Regions from separate parts of the Actinomadura sp. NEAU-AAG7 genome, predicted to be linked through region 3. Evidence: predicted binding sites of a transcription regulator. Region 3 holds the regulator's gene; each other region holds the start of a gene.

Region 1 (4,865 bases), on a different contig from region 3:
GCCGGTGAGCACCTGGACGGCGACCGGCCGCACGCCCTCCCGGTCGGCCTCGGCGAGGAACGCGCGCAGCCACGCCGCGTCCATCGCCAGGTGGTGGCTGGAGGTGCCGAGCGACTGCCGCAGGGCCTCCAGCCGCGCCGCGTCGCCGTGGGCGGCCTTCACCAGGGCCGCCGCGGAGGCGGGGCCGAGCCGCTCGTACAGCGCCTCGGTGTAGTCGGGGTCGTCGGCGTTGGCCCGCAGGTGCTTCCACACGCCGTCCGGCACGGGGTCGCCGTCGCGGACGGCGGCGGCCACGGCCAGCGCGTCGGCCCGCGCGGCCCGCGCCGCCGCCTGCCGGGTCGGGAAGTTGCCGAGGTCGCCCGCGCCCCGCGAGGTCGGCGGCGCGGTGTGCCTCGGCGGGCGCACCGGATGGCGCCGCCCCGGCGTACCCGGCGTGCCGGGCGAGGGCGTGCGCGGCGCGGTCGCGCCCGGCCTGCCGGGCTGCACGCCGCCGCCCGCGCCCGGGTTCCCGCCGGGGCTCGGCTTCGGGCTCGGCGCGCGGACGGGCGGGACGTCGACGCCGCCGCCGTCCGGGTGCGTGATCGCGTAGTTGTAGCGGCGGGTCAGCATGCCGAGCTGGTCGGCGGCCCACAGCGCGACCTGGTCGGCCTGCCGGTACCCGGTCGCGGGCACCCCCGGCGGGGGGCGGTGCCCGTTCAGCCAGCCCTGGATCGCGTTCTGCGCGTCCTGGAGCTGGCGGATCACCCGGTCGAGCGCGGGCGGGTCGATCCCCCGGAACTCCGGGTCGCGCGCCGCCGGGCCGGAGCGCATCTGCGCGGTCATCGCCCCTCCGGTTGGTCACCGATCGTCGTTGCTCGGTCCCCCAGGATCACATCCTGGCCACCAGAATCACATCAGGGTCACCGGCTGTCGAGGGCCCGGCGCAGCGATTCCCCGTCGCGCGCCACCACCGCCACCGCCCGGGTCAGGACGATCGGCCGCTGGATCAGCACCGGGTTCGCCACCATGATCTCGATCCAGCGCGCCCGGTCGTGCTCCAGGGACCGCAGGCCGAGCTCCTTGGCGACGGGCTCGTTGAGCCGCGCGACGTCCCAGGGCTCGGCGCCGATCCTGGTCAGCGCCGCGTCCAGCTCCGCCGCCGTGGGCGGCTCGTCGAGGTAGCGGCGCTCGGTGTAGGGGACGCCCGCCTCGTCCAGCGCGGCCTTCGCGGCGCGGCTCTTGGAGCAGCGCGGGTTGTGCCACAGTTCCGTACCCCGCGCGTCACCCTGCGCGTCGTCGCCCATCTCAGCCCACCTCCGCCGGGGTGCCCCCGGTGATTTTCAGCAGTTCCTCGTACGAGGTGGGGAACACGGTGTGCGGGTGCCCGCCGGCCGCCCAGACCTCGTCGTACTTGTCCAGCCAGACGTCCACGAGCGTGCGGATCGGCGCGGGGTGGCCCAGCGGGGCGACACCCCCGATGGGCTGGCCCGTCGCGTCCCGGACGAACTCCGGCGTCGCCCGGCGCACCGCCTCCGCGCCCACCAGCGCCGCGACCCGCGCCGTGTCGACCCGGTGCGCGCCGCTGGTCAGCACCAGCAGCGGCGCCCCGTCGGCGTCGAACACCAGGCTGTTGGCGATCGCGCCGACCTCGCATCCGAGCTGGTCGGCGGCGGCCTGCGCCGTCCGGGCCGAGTCGGGCAGCTCCACGATCTTCCCCGTCGCCCCTTGCGCCTCCAGGGCCCGTGCGACACGTTCGGCATTTGCGTGCATGGGAAGCACTTTAAGGTCAGCGGTGAGGCGGAGGAGACCATGGGCATGCGGAAAAGCGCGGCGTTGCTGATCCCGATCGTCCTGCTGGCGGGGTGCAAGACGGCGGGCGAGGCGGCCCCCGCCGACGCGGGGCGCTCCTCGCAGCCCCACAAGCCGTCGGCTGACCGGCCCAAGCACAAGCCCAAGCGGGAGCCCGTCCGCAAGCCGAGGGCCAGGGCCACGCCCAAGCCGTCGCCGTCCAGGCCAGCGCCCCCGCTCCGGGCCGGGGACCGCAAACTCAGGCCCGGAGCGGAGGGGGCCGACGTCCGGGAGCTCCAGCGCCGCCTGAAGGGCCTGCACTACGACCCGGGCGTGGTGGACGGGGAGTACGGGACGTCCACCCAGCTCGCCGTGTGGGCGTTCCAGGCCGTCAACCGGCTCAAGCAGTCCGGGACGCTGGGCGCGCCCTTCTGGAAGGCGCTGGACCGCCCCCGTGAGCCCCGCCCGATGGCCAGGCGCCACGAGGCCGACCGGGTCGACGTGGACCTGCGCCGCCAGTACCTCGTCCTCTACAGGGACGGCAGGCCCCGGCTCATCACGCACGTGTCGTCCGGCTCGGGGGAGTACTACTGCGCCAAGGACCGGGGCGCCACCGTCGCCCGCTGCCGCTACGCCACGACGGGCACCGGCGACTTCCGGACGGGCCGCCGCGCCAAGGGCTGGGAGGTCTCGCCCCTCGGACGGCTCTACAACCCCGTCTACTTCAACGGCGGCATCGCCTTCCACGGGGCCCTCGACGTGCCCCGGTACCCGGCCTCGCACGGCTGCGTCCGGCTGCCCATGCACATCGCGGAGTACTTCCCGAGCCTGGTCGGGACGGGTGTGGCCGTGCACGTCCGACGCCTGGGATGACGGGTGGTCAGGTGGTTCGTGTAACCCGCTGACCTGTGGGAAGCGCCACCCGTTCGAACACGTTGACGAATCGCCCCGGGAACGCTTTACTGTGAGTGCGTCGAACTTATGTTCGACGTGGCGCGGGACTCGCGGCCCGCGCCAGGGCGACGTCCCCGCCCGGCGGCAGCGCGATGCCCCCGGGCGGGACGGACGGCCGGGCGGAGTGAGGGGAAGCTCTCCGCCCGGCCGGCCCGAGCCCCGGAAGGAGGCAGTCATGTCCGAAACGACGACCGCCCGCGGAGTTCATTCCGCCGCGCAGTTCGGCCCGCCGGGCCCGCGCTCGCGGCCGAAGCCCGCGCCGCGTCCGGCGCACACGGCGGTCGGCCAGCTCCACGCCGCCCGCATGGGCCTCGCCGAGGCGGCCGAGGCCACCTCGCCCGCCGTCCGCTACGTCTGCGCCCACCTGGCCGCGCTGCGCGCCGCCGCCGCGGTGCTGGCGTCCAAGGAACCGCTGGAGACCCACCGGCGGGGGCGCCCCCGCAGCGTCTGGGTGCTGCTGCCCGAGGCCGAGCCCGCGCTGCGCGAGTGGGCCGCGTTCTTCGCCGCCGGCGCCGACAAGCGCGCCGCCGCCGAGGCGGGCCTGCCGCGCGCGGTGACGCCGCGCGAGGCCGAGGAGCTGCTGCACGACGCCGAGGTCTTCGTCACCCTCGTCGAGGACACCCTCGGCGTGACCAGCCAGCCCACCTTGCCGATCCCCGAGGCGAGCTGACCCCGCCGACGGGCTCCGAGGCGAGCCGACCTCGCTGACGGGCCCGCCGACCGACCCCGCCGACCCCCTGGACCACTCCCGGGCCGTCCCGTAGACCTCCCCAGGGGACGGCCGCGCCCGAAGACCGGGGCCGCCGCTGGAGCACGGCCCCGGTCTTCGACGCGCCCCCTCAGAGCTTCGACGCGCCCCCTCAGAGCCGGGACGCCTCCCGCGGCGGGCACCCGTTTCGCGCCCTGCGCCGCGTCCGGCCGGCGTCGGCCCGCATGCGGGCGGGCGCCGGCGCCCGCCGCAACGGAATTCGGGCCGGGACGCGGAACGGGGGCCCGGCGTCGGCCGGGCCCCCGTTTCGGTGGTGCCAGAATTAGGTGGTGCTAGGGGTTAGAACGACTCGACGGCGCGCCGCGCCTCCGGGTCGAGGACGCCCCACGTGATGAGCTCTTCCGTGAGCTCGTTCGGGGACTTGTCGTAGATGACCGCGAGTGAACGCAGGTCTTCCTGGCGGATGGACAAAACCTTTCCGTTGTAGTCGCCCCGCTGGCTCTGGATCGTCGCGGCGTAGCGGGCGAGAGGACCGGCCTTGTCTTTCGGAAGCTGCTGCAACCGCTCGAGGTCGATCACGAGCTTGGGTGTAGGCCCGAGCGGGCTCGGCGCGGCTCCGCCGGGCAGCAACTCGGAAACCGGCACGCCGTAGAAATCGGCGAGCTCGGCCAGCTTCTGAACGGTGACGGCGCGGTCGCCCCGCTCGTACGAACCCACGACGACGGCCTTCCAGCGGCCGCGGGACTTCTCCTCCACACCGTGCAGGGACAGGCCCTGCTGTGTGCGGATGGCGCGCAGGCGCGCGCCGAGAGCCTTAGCGTATTCAGACGGCATTGTCGGCCCCCCAGGCTCACTTTCGTCGTCGTTTGCCCCCGGCGGGACGCCGGGGCGGAGGCGGGGAACCCGGCGCGCTGATCGCTCCGGGAATCCACCTCCGGGGATGGTTACGGACAGTGACGGTAAAACGGGGACGGCCTCAGGTCAAGCTGATTGGAAAAAAGCGGTCGAATCAGTAGGTCTCGCTGGGGGTCGTCCGGATCGGCCGGAAGCCCGGCGGGCCCGGCCCCGCGGGCGCCGCGCCGGGGCCGCGGGCCGCTCCGCGCGCGTTCGAGTGTGACCCCTCTCACCAGGCAAGACGTGGACCGGTCCGATGCGGACCCGTGGGTACCGGCTGCTACGGTGTGGGGGACAAGGCGTCCTTTAAGCCCCGTCCTGTGAGGCGGGAAAGGAGGTTTCGGTGGTGAATGCTGCCTCCCGGCCGGACGAGCCGGCGGCGGCGCGCGTGGCGGACGGTGACCCCCGGCCCAAGGCCGTTCTGGAGGGACCGGACATCCGGCGCGCGCTGACCCGCATCGCGCACGAGATCCTCGAACGCACCAAGGGCGGGCACGACGTCCTGCTCCTCGGCATCCAGACCCGCGGGGTGACGCTGGCC
Region 2 (4,865 bases), on a different contig from region 3:
GGTCTCCCGGTTGTAGCGGGCGCCGTGGCAGACCTCGCACGGGACGTAGACGTCCGGCAGGAAGTTCATCTCGATCTTGATGGTGCCGTCGCCGGAGCAGTTCTCGCAGCGGCCGCCCTTGACGTTGAAGGAGAACCGGCCCGGCTGGTAGCCGCGCACCTTCGCCTCGGTGGTCTGCGCGAACAGCTTGCGGATGTGGTCGAACACGCCGGTGTAGGTCGCCGGGTTGGAGCGGGGCGTCCGCCCGATCGGCGACTGGTCGACGTGGACGACCTTGTCGAGCTGGTCGACGCCGTTGACCCGGCGGTGCTTGCCCGGGACCGTCCGCGCGCCGTTGAGCTGCTTGGCGAGCGAGTTGTAGAGGATGTCGTTGACCAGCGTCGACTTGCCCGACCCCGACACGCCCGTGACGGCGGTGAGCACGCCCAGCGGGAACGCCACGTCCACGTCGCGGAGGTTGTTCTGCTGGGCGCCCTTGACGGTGACCTCGCGGCCGCGCGCCCGGGGGCGGCGGATCTCCGGGACGGCGATCTCGCGGCGCTTGGACAGGTAGGCGCCGGTGAGCGAGTCCTCGGAGGCGAGCAGGTCGTCGACGGTCCCCGACACCACGATCTCGCCGCCGTGCTCGCCCGCGCGCGGGCCGATGTCGACGACCCAGTCGGCGGCGGCGATGGTGTCCTCGTCGTGCTCGACGACGATCAGGGTGTTGCCCATGTCGCGCAGCCGGATCAGGGTCTCCAGCAGCCGGTGGTTGTCGCGCTGGTGCAGGCCGATGGACGGCTCGTCCAGCACGTACAGGACGCCGACGAGCCCGGACCCGATCTGGGTGGCCAGCCGGATCCGCTGCGCCTCGCCGCCCGCGAGCGTCGCCGAGGCGCGGTCGAGCGTGAGGTAGTCGAGACCGACGTCCAGCAGGAACCCGAGCCGGGCGTTGATCTCCTTCAGCACCCGCTCGGCGATGTGGGTCTCGCGCTCGTTCAGCTCCATCGCGAGCAGGAACTTGGCGGCCTCGCCGATCGGCATCGAGGCGACCTCGGCGATCGACATCCCGCCCATGGTGACCGCGAGGACGACCGGCTTCAGCCGGGCCCCCTGGCAGGTCGGGCAGGGGATCTCCCGCATGTAGCCCTCGAACTTCTCCCGGCTGGAGTCGCTCTCGGACTCGGCGTGCCGCCGCTGGATGTAGGGGATCACGCCCTCGTAGGCGGTGTAGTAGGAGCGGGTGCGCCCGTACCGGTTCTTGTAGCTGACGTGGACCTGGGTCTCGTGCCCGTTCAGGATCGCCTTGCGCGCCTTGGCCGGGAGGCGGTCCCACGGGGTGTTGAGGTCGAAGCCCATCGCGTCGCCGAGGGCGGACAGCAGCCGCAGGAAGTAGTCGCTCACGTGCCCGCCGGACCACGGCTGGATGGCGCCCTCGCCGAGCGTCTGCTCCCCGTCGGGGACGACGAGCTCGGGGTCGACCTCCATGCGCGTGCCGAGGCCGGTGCAGTCGGGGCAGGCGCCGTAGGGCGAGTTGAACGAGAACGACCGGGGTTCCATCTCCTCGAACGACAGGTCGTCGTAGGGGCAGTAGAGGTGCTCGGAGAACATCCGGGTGCGGTCCTCGTCGCCCTCGTCGAGGTCGACGAAGTCCAGCACGATGGTGCCGCCCGCGAGGCCGAGCGCGGTCTCGACGGAGTCGGCGAGCCGCTGGCGCGCGGAGTCCTTCACCGCGAGGCGGTCGACGACCACGGAGATGTCGTGCTTCTCCTGCTTCTTCAGCTTCGGCGGCTCGTCCAGCCGGATCATGGCGCCGTCGACGAGCGCGCGCGAGTAGCCCTTGGACTGGAGTTCGCGGAACAGCTCCAGGTACTCGCCCTTGCGCCCGCGGATCACCGGCGCGAGCACCTGGAAGCGGGTGCCCTCCTCCAGCTCCAGCACGCGGTCGACGATCTGCTGCGGCGCCTGGCGGCTGATCGGCCGGCCGCACTCGGGGCAGTGCGGGTGCCCGATGCGCGCGTACAGCAGCCGCAGGTAGTCGTAGACCTCGGTGATCGTGCCGACCGTGGACCGGGGGTTCTTGCTGGTCGACTTCTGGTCGATGGAGACCGCGGGCGACAGGCCCTCGATGAAGTCGACGTCGGGCTTGTCCATCTGGCCGAGGAACTGCCGGGCGTAGGCCGACAGCGACTCCACGTACCGGCGCTGGCCCTCGGCGAAGATCGTGTCGAACGCCAGGCTGGACTTCCCCGACCCCGACAGACCGGTGAACACGATCATGGAGTCCCGCGGCAGGTCGAGCGAGACGTCCTTCAGGTTGTGCTCGCGTGCTCCACGCACGATGAGTCGGTCATGCACGGCGTACTTCCGGTTCCTCTTCTGGGCACGGGTGATGGGTTCTGGGGAGCGGTGACGGGGGCCTCAAGGCTAGCCAAGGGGTCCGACAGAATCCCCCGAGTCGTTAACAGCGATGCACGCCGCCGCATTTCGCGGGACCGGACGGCACCCTCGCACCGTACACGTGTTCGAACACCGCCCGCCACACGACTCACCCACCGGGTAACCCCGGCGTCACCTTCCGGCGGGCCGGAGGGCGTCCAGGATCCGGGCCAGGGTGCGGCGGCGCAGGTCATCGGACCATCCGCCCGCCAGGGCGCCGTGCGTGGTCGCGGTGACCAGGGCCATGACCTCGTCCAGCCGGACGTCGCCGCGGACCGCCCCGGCGCGGCGCGCCGCGTCCAGCAGCGAGCCGAACGCCCCGGTCAGCGCGGTGATCTGCGCGCCGGGCTCGATGGCCGTGCCCTCCTCGGCGAGCAGGCCGACGACGGTGCCGATCCGCGCGGAGCTCTCGACGAGGTAGCCGAAGTAGTCGAAGAACGCGGTGGCCGGGTCGCCCTCGGCCGCCAGGGCGTCCGCCTTCCCGACCAGCCGCCCGCGCAGCTCCTTCATGATCGCCGCGAGCAGGTCCCGCTTGGTCGGGAAGTGGCGGAAGACGGTGCCGATCGCCACGCCCGCGCGGGCGGCGACCTCCTCGGTGGACGCGGAGGCGCCGCGCTCGGCGAAGACCTCCTCGGCGGCGGCCAGGATGCGCGCGCGGTTGCGCCGGGCGTCGGCGCGCAGGGGCCTTTCGGGCGTCACCGTGCCGCCCGTCGACGCCCGGCCCGCCGTTGACAACATGAGTCTCGACTCATTATTTTCCTATCATGAGTTTCCACTCATCTTAGTGGCGGCGGAGGAGAGGCCATGTCCCAGCAGGGTCCGCGTGAGCTGTTCGACCGGTTCCGGCGCAACGCCCTCGCCGGCGAGCCCGCCCTGGACGAGGCGATGTGCGCCGAGGACATCGTGGTCGAGAGCCCGTTCGCGCCGTCCGGGCGGCGGCGGGTCGAGGGGCGCGCCGGCGTCCTGGCGATGGCGCGGGAGGGGCGCGCGGCGCTGCCCGTCGCGTTCGAGGAGTTCCGGAACGTCGTGGTGCACGAGACCGCCGATCCCGAGGTGATCGTCGCCGAGTACGAGATGGTCGCCTCGGTGCCCGGGACGGGGCGGCGCGCGGCCGCCTCGTTCGTCGTGGTGCTGCGGGCCAGGGACGGGCGGGTCGTCCACTGGCGCGAGTACCAGGACCGCGCGGCGATCATGGAGGCGCAGGCGTCCTGAAGCACCCCCCGCGCCCTGGCACCGCATAGGCGGGTGCGAAAGGATGGGGGCTCTTGCGGACGAGGGGGCCCTATGGAGTGGCGGAGCGTCATCGGCGAGCTGGACCTGGGCACGGAGCGCGTCATCGCGTCGCTGACCGCGCTGAGCGAGGAGGACGTGCGCGCGCCTTCCGCGCTGCCGGGATGGAGCCGCGCCCATGTCGCGACGCACATCGCCCGCAACGCCGACTCCCTGTGGAACCTGCTCGAGTGGGCGCGGACGGGCGTGGAGATCCCGCAGTACGCGAGCCTGGAGGCGCGCAACGCGGCGCTGGCCGAGGGCGCCGGGCGCAAGCGGGACGAGCTGGTCGATGACGTGCGGGCCTCGGCGGAGCGTTTCGCCGAGCAGGCGCGGACGTTGCCGGAGGAGGTGTGGAACGCTCCTGTCCGGGCGCTGCAAGGCTGGTACCACCCCGCCTGGTACGGCGTCATGCGCCGCTGGCACGAGGTGGAGGCCCACCACGTGGACCTCGCCGCCGGCTACGGCCCCGCCGACTGGCCCGAGCCCTACGTCCGGTGGGCGCTGACCAGCACGCTCACCGACATGGCGGCGCTGCCGGAGACGCAGCGCGCGGGCCTGGCGGGGTACCGGATCACCGCGACCGACTCCGGGGAGAGCGCCGATCTCGGCTGGGCGCCCGGCGGGCCCGAGGCGTCCGGGTCGGGCCGGGCACTGCTGGGCTGGCTGAGCGGACGCTCCGACGGCGTGGGCGTCGCGCTGCGCCCCGACGGCCCGCTGCCCGAGCCGCCGCCCTGGCCGCACGCCCCCGCCGACTCGTTCTGACCGCTCCGACTCGTCCTGACCGCTCCGCGCGGCCGTGTCAGTCGTCCTCGCGGGCGAGGGTGTGCAGGGCGTCCAGCGAGTGGACGACGATCATGTTGCGGGCGACGGTGAGGCGGCCCCGGACGGGGGCGGCGGAGAGGATCTGCGCGACCTTGCGCCGGCCCATCCCCGACCAGCGGCCGAGGTCCTGCTGGGTGACGGGGACCTGCACCTGGTAGGCGTCCTCGGGCGCGCGGGCGGCGCCGTTGGGCCGCTCCTCCTTGAGCGGGGTGCCGAAGCGGCCGACGAGGCGGAGCAGGCGGCTCGCCAGCCGCCGCTCGGGGTCGTCGGGGAAGTGGGCGGTGCGCAGGTCGTTGGCGTCGCGGAGCCGCTCGGCCAGGACGGCGGCGACCGCCCACACCGCGCCGGGGTGG
Region 3 (4,865 bases):
GGAGGTCTGCGCGCCCGCGCAGCGCGCCGCGTTCGAGGCCTACCGCGAGGAGGTCTCCCGCGAGAGCGAGATCGAGCGGCTGTCCACCGAGCGCGAGAAGACCGGCGTGTTCCTGGGCCGCTACGCGGTCAACCCGGTGAACGGCGAGCGGCTGCCGGTCTGGGCGTCGGACTACGTGCTGGCCGAGTACGGACACGGCGCGATCATGGCCGTGCCCGCGCACGACCAGCGCGACCTGGACTTCGCGCTGAAGTTCGGGCTGCCGGTCCGCGTGGTGGTCGAGACCGGCCAGGCCGACCCCGCCGAGACCGGCGTCGCCACCCCCGGCGACGGCGCGATCATCAACTCCGGCCCGATCGACGGGCTGGACAAGGCCGAGGGCATCGCCAAGATCATCGAGATCCTGGACGAGCGCGGCACCGGGCGCGCCTCGGTGAACTTCCGGCTGCGCGACTGGCTGGTGTCGCGGCAGCGGTTCTGGGGCTGCCCGATCCCGATCGTCCACTGCGAGGCGTGCGGCGAGGTCCCCGTCCCGGACGACCAGCTGCCGGTGCGGCTGCCCGAGGGCCTGCGCGGCGCCGACCTGGCGCCCAAGGGCACCTCGCCGCTGGCCGCCGCGTCCGACTGGGTGAACGTCGAGTGCCCCAAGTGCGGCGGCGCCGCCCGGCGCGACACCGACACCATGGACACCTTCGTCGACTCGTCCTGGTACTACTTCCGCTACTGCTCGCCCGGCTACGAGGACGGCCCGTTCGACGTCGAGCGGGTCCGGCGGTGGATGCCGGTCGACCAGTACACCGGCGGCGTCGAGCACGCCATCCTGCACCTGCTGTACAGCCGGTTCTTCACCAAGGTCCTGTACGACATGGGCATGGTCGACTTCACCGAGCCGTTCCGGCGGCTGCTGAACCAGGGCCAGGTGATCCTGAACGGCAGCGGGATGTCGAAGTCCACCGGCAACCTGGTCGACCTGGGCGAGCAGATCGGCGAGTTCGGCGTGGACGTCGTCCGGCTGGCGATGCTGTTCTCCGGCCCGCCCGAGGACGACATCGACTGGGCCGACGTGTCCCCGCACGGCATGTCCAAGTTCCTGGCCCGCGTCCACCGGATCGCCACCGAGGTCTCCTCGGCGCCCGGCGCGGACGCCGCGTCGGGTGACATCGCCCTGCGCCGCGCCACCGCCCGCGCCGTGGACGAGGCCACCAAGCTGGTCGAGACGCAGCGCTTCAACGTCGCGATCGCGCGGATCATGGAGCTGGTCACCGCGACCCGCAAGGCCATCGACTCCGGCCCCGGCGCCGCCGACCCGGCCGTGCGGGAGGCCGCCGAGGCGATCGCCGTGGTGCTGTCGCTGTTCGCCCCCTACACCGCCGAGGAGGCGTGGGAGCTGCTGGGCGGCACCGCGCCCCTGATCCGCGCGGGCTGGCCGTCCGCCGACCCGGCGCTGCTGGTCGAGGAGTCGGTGACGTGCGTCGTCCAGGTCGCGGGCAAGGTCCGCGACCGCCTGGAGATCCCCCCGGCCATCGCCGACGAGGAGCTGGAGCGGCTGGCGCTGGCCTCCCCGAAGGTCCAGGAGGCCCTGGCCGGCGCCGACATCGCCAAGATCATCGTCCGCGCCCCCAAGATCGTCAACATCGTCCCCAAGCGCTGACCCCGCACGCTCCGGTACCCCGGCAGGCTCGTCCTGCCGGGGTCTTCGGCGTGTGCCGGCCACGCGTGCGCCGTGGAGCGCGGAACAGGCCGAAGGCGGTCACCCCGGTGGGGGAGACCGCCTTCGGTAGGCCCGTTCGGGGGCGCGTCACATCTTGCGCAGGACCGCCACGACCCGTCCGAGGACGGACGCCTCGTCGCCGGGGATCGGCTCGTAGGCGGAGTTCTGCGGCATCAGCCAGATGTGGCCGTCCTTGCGCTTGAACGTCTTCACCGTCGCCTCGCCGTCGATCATGGCGGCGACAACGTCGCCCTGCTCGGCGACCGGCTGCTGCCGGACGACGACCCAGTCACCGTCCGCGATCGCGGCCTCGATCATCGAGTCCCCGGTGACCTTCAGCAGGAAGTGCGTGCCCTCGCCCACGAGCTGCTTCGGCAGCGTGAACACGTCCTCGACGGCCTCTTCGGCCAGGATCGGCCCACCGGCGGCGATGCGGCCCACCAGCGGCACGTAGGCGGGCGCGGGCTGCGTCGAGGTCGGCTGGCCGCCCAGCCCCTCGTAGGTGTCGGGCTCGGTCCGCACCGGCGTCGTGCCCGGGACCCGCACCTCGACCGCACGCGGCCGGTTGGGGTCGCGCCGCAGGAAGCCCTTGCGCTGGAGCGCCCGGAGCTGGTGCGACACGCTGGAGGTGCTGGTCAGGCCCACCGCCTCGCCGATCTCGCGCATCGAGGGCGGGTAGCCCCGGCGCTGGACCGAGTCGCGGATCACCTCCAGCACCATGCGCTGCCGCTGGGTCAGGCCCGTCTCGTCCATGGGCCCGTCGGGCAGCTCCCGGACCTTGCTCATCGCTCGTCGCCTCCCGGGCGCCTCGATCCGTCACTCCTTGTCATGGAACGCTATCGCGTCCAGCGCCGATGATCAAACAATTGTTCGAAGATGAGGGTCGCGTTTTCCCGGTGTCCTGCGGTAGAACATCGTACAGGCGTTCGATCGAAAATGCATTCGACGCTGGGAGGGGAGAGATGTCCGGTTCACCCCATGAACATGTCCCGATCCGCCTGACGCGCCGGGGCCGCGTGGTCGTGGTGACCGGCGCCGCCCTCCTCACCCTGCCCGCGCTCTGGCTCGCCCGGGGCCCCGGGGCCCTGGCGGGCGGGCATGAGGGCGGCGGGCCCTCCGGTCCGGGCGAGACGGTCGTCGTGGAGCCCGGAGAGACCCTCTGGGAGATCGCCACGGCCGCCGAGCCCCGCTCCGACCCGCGCATCGTCGTCCAGCGCATCATCGACCTCAACGGCCTCGGTGGCGACCCCACCGTCCAGCCGGGGCAGCGCATACGCCTCCCCGCGCGCTGACGCGCCCGCGGGGGAGGTGTACGCGCCGTCTCCCGGGGGCTCCTTCCGCCGCCCGGTACGTCCCTGGCGGTCATCCACGGGCCGGATGTGGCGTTCAGCCGTGATCGTCCTGGTCAGGGGCGCGATGCGGGCCCGCCGCGCGACACGCCCGGACCAAGATCCATCTGCTTCGCCGTGACCTGGGCGGACGTGGCGGATGTGACACGGGTCAACGTCCGGGACGCCCGACCGAGGTTGCGTACGCCTGCGCGTCCCCGTACGGTTGACCACAACATCTAGTAGTCACACCGATGTACTTCACCTATATATGGCATCGTTCAGAGGTGTGACGCGTTTTCGTCAGGGGAGGAACCAGACGTGCATTGCCCGTTCTGCCGCAACCCTGACACCAAAGTGATCGACAGCCGGTCCACCGATGACGGGGGCGCCATTCGGCGCCGCCGGGCGTGCTCGGAATGCGGCAAGCGATTCACGACGCAGGAGAATGTGCTCGTCATGGTGGCCAAGCGCAGCGGGGTCACCGAGCCGTTCTCCCGGGAAAAGATCATCGCCGGGGTGCGCAGGGCCTGCCAGGGCCGCCCGGTCGACGAGGATGCGCTCGCGAAGCTGGGGCAGCGGGTCGAAGAGGCGATCAGATCGTCGGGATCCGCGGAAATCCCCTCGCACGAGGTCGGTCTCGCGATCCTGGGGCCGCTCAGCGAACTCGACGAGGTCGCCTATCTGCGATTCGCCTCGGTCTACCGGAGCTTCGAGTCGCTGGACGACTTCGCGAAAGAGATCGAATCACTGCGCAGGTCAGGCTCCTCGGGGGAGTCCGGTCCGCCCCGATAGGGGCGGGCCCGGCAGTACACAGCAGCACACACGTGAAAGCGCCACCGCGCCGGGCATGCCCCGCGCGGCGGCGGAGTTGTTCCTGAACAGGGCCCCGGCGGGTGGCCCGAGAGGGGGAAGGTCATGACGGAGACGGTGAGCGGCTCGGCGGCACGGCGCGGCAAGGGGGGCCGCAAAGGGCTGAAGGTCGAGCGCATTTTCACCACGCCCGGCGTGCATCCGTACGACGAGATGCGCTGGGAGCGTCGTGACGTCGTCATGACCAACTGGCGTGACGGCTCGGTGAACTTCGAGCAGCGCGGGGTGGAGTTCCCCGACTTCTGGTCCCTGAACGCCGTCAACATCGTCACGTCCAAGTACTTCCGCGGCGCGGTCGGGACGCCGCAACGCGAGTGGAGCCTCAAGCAGCTCGTCGACCGGGTCGTCCGGATGTACACCGAGACGGGACTGCGAGAGGGCTATTTCGCCTCCGAAGAGGACGCGGAGATCTTCGACCATGAACTGAAGTACGCGCTGGTCCACCAGCTGTTCAGCTTCAACTCCCCGGTCTGGTTCAACGTCGGCACCAAGTCCCCGCAGCAGGTCTCGGCGTGTTTCATCCTCTCGGTGGACGACACGATGGAGTCGATCCTCGACTGGTACAAGGAAGAGGGCGTCATCTTCAAGGGCGGCTCCGGCGCCGGCCTGAACCTCTCGCGCATCCGCTCCAGCAAGGAACTGCTGTCCTCGGGCGGCACCGCGAGCGGACCGGTGTCGTTCATGCGCGGCGCCGACGCGTCCGCCGGGACGATCAAGTCGGGCGGCGCCACCCGCCGGGCCGCGAAGATGGTCGTCCTGGACGTGGACCACCCCGACGTCGCCGAGTTCATCGAGACCAAGGCGCGCGAGGAGGACAAGATCCGCGCGCTGCGGGACGCCGGGTTCGACATGGACCTCGGCGGCAAGGACATCGGCAGCGTCCAGTACCAGAACGCCAACAACTCCGTCCGCGTCTCCGACGAGTTCATGCACGCCGTCGAGGCCGACGGCGA

Evidence for each region. Region 3 encodes LexA, which represses DNA repair genes until DNA is damaged. Its sites were predicted from a motif close to TCGAACANNTGTTCGA; they were not measured.
Region 1: KLI87_RS16510 (SAV_6107 family HEPN domain-containing protein) is a predicted target of LexA. The motif match lies at 2,741-2,756, and genes of this name have one in related genera.
Region 2: uvrA (excinuclease ABC subunit UvrA) is a predicted target of LexA. The motif match lies at 2,493-2,508, and genes of this name have one in related genera.

The regions. Positions count from the first base shown of each region.
Region 1 is NZ_JAHFZY010000003.1:408,707-413,571, forward strand. It holds gene KLI87_RS16490 (hypothetical protein) at 1-822, opposite strand, end outside; gene KLI87_RS16495 (ArsC/Spx/MgsR family protein) at 900-1,283, opposite strand; gene KLI87_RS16500 (YbaK/EbsC family protein) at 1,285-1,749, opposite strand; gene KLI87_RS16505 (L,D-transpeptidase family protein) at 1,795-2,640, shown strand; gene KLI87_RS16510 (SAV_6107 family HEPN domain-containing protein) at 2,897-3,391, shown strand; gene KLI87_RS16515 (transcriptional regulator) at 3,770-4,264, opposite strand; gene pyrR (bifunctional pyr operon transcriptional regulator/uracil phosphoribosyltransferase PyrR) at 4,713-4,865, shown strand, end outside.
Region 2 is NZ_JAHFZY010000006.1:33,996-38,860, reverse strand. It holds gene uvrA (excinuclease ABC subunit UvrA) at 1-2,337, opposite strand, end outside; gene KLI87_RS26500 (TetR/AcrR family transcriptional regulator) at 2,551-3,156, opposite strand; gene KLI87_RS26495 (nuclear transport factor 2 family protein) at 3,223-3,630, shown strand; gene KLI87_RS26490 (maleylpyruvate isomerase family mycothiol-dependent enzyme) at 3,703-4,452, shown strand; gene KLI87_RS26485 (Crp/Fnr family transcriptional regulator) at 4,490-4,865, opposite strand, start outside.
Region 3 is NZ_JAHFZY010000005.1:38,974-43,838, forward strand. It holds gene leuS (leucine--tRNA ligase) at 1-1,651, shown strand, start outside; gene lexA (transcriptional repressor LexA) at 1,799-2,497, opposite strand; gene KLI87_RS22905 (LysM domain-containing protein) at 2,674-3,003, shown strand; gene nrdR (transcriptional regulator NrdR) at 3,361-3,834, shown strand; gene KLI87_RS22915 (vitamin B12-dependent ribonucleotide reductase) at 3,958-4,865, shown strand, end outside.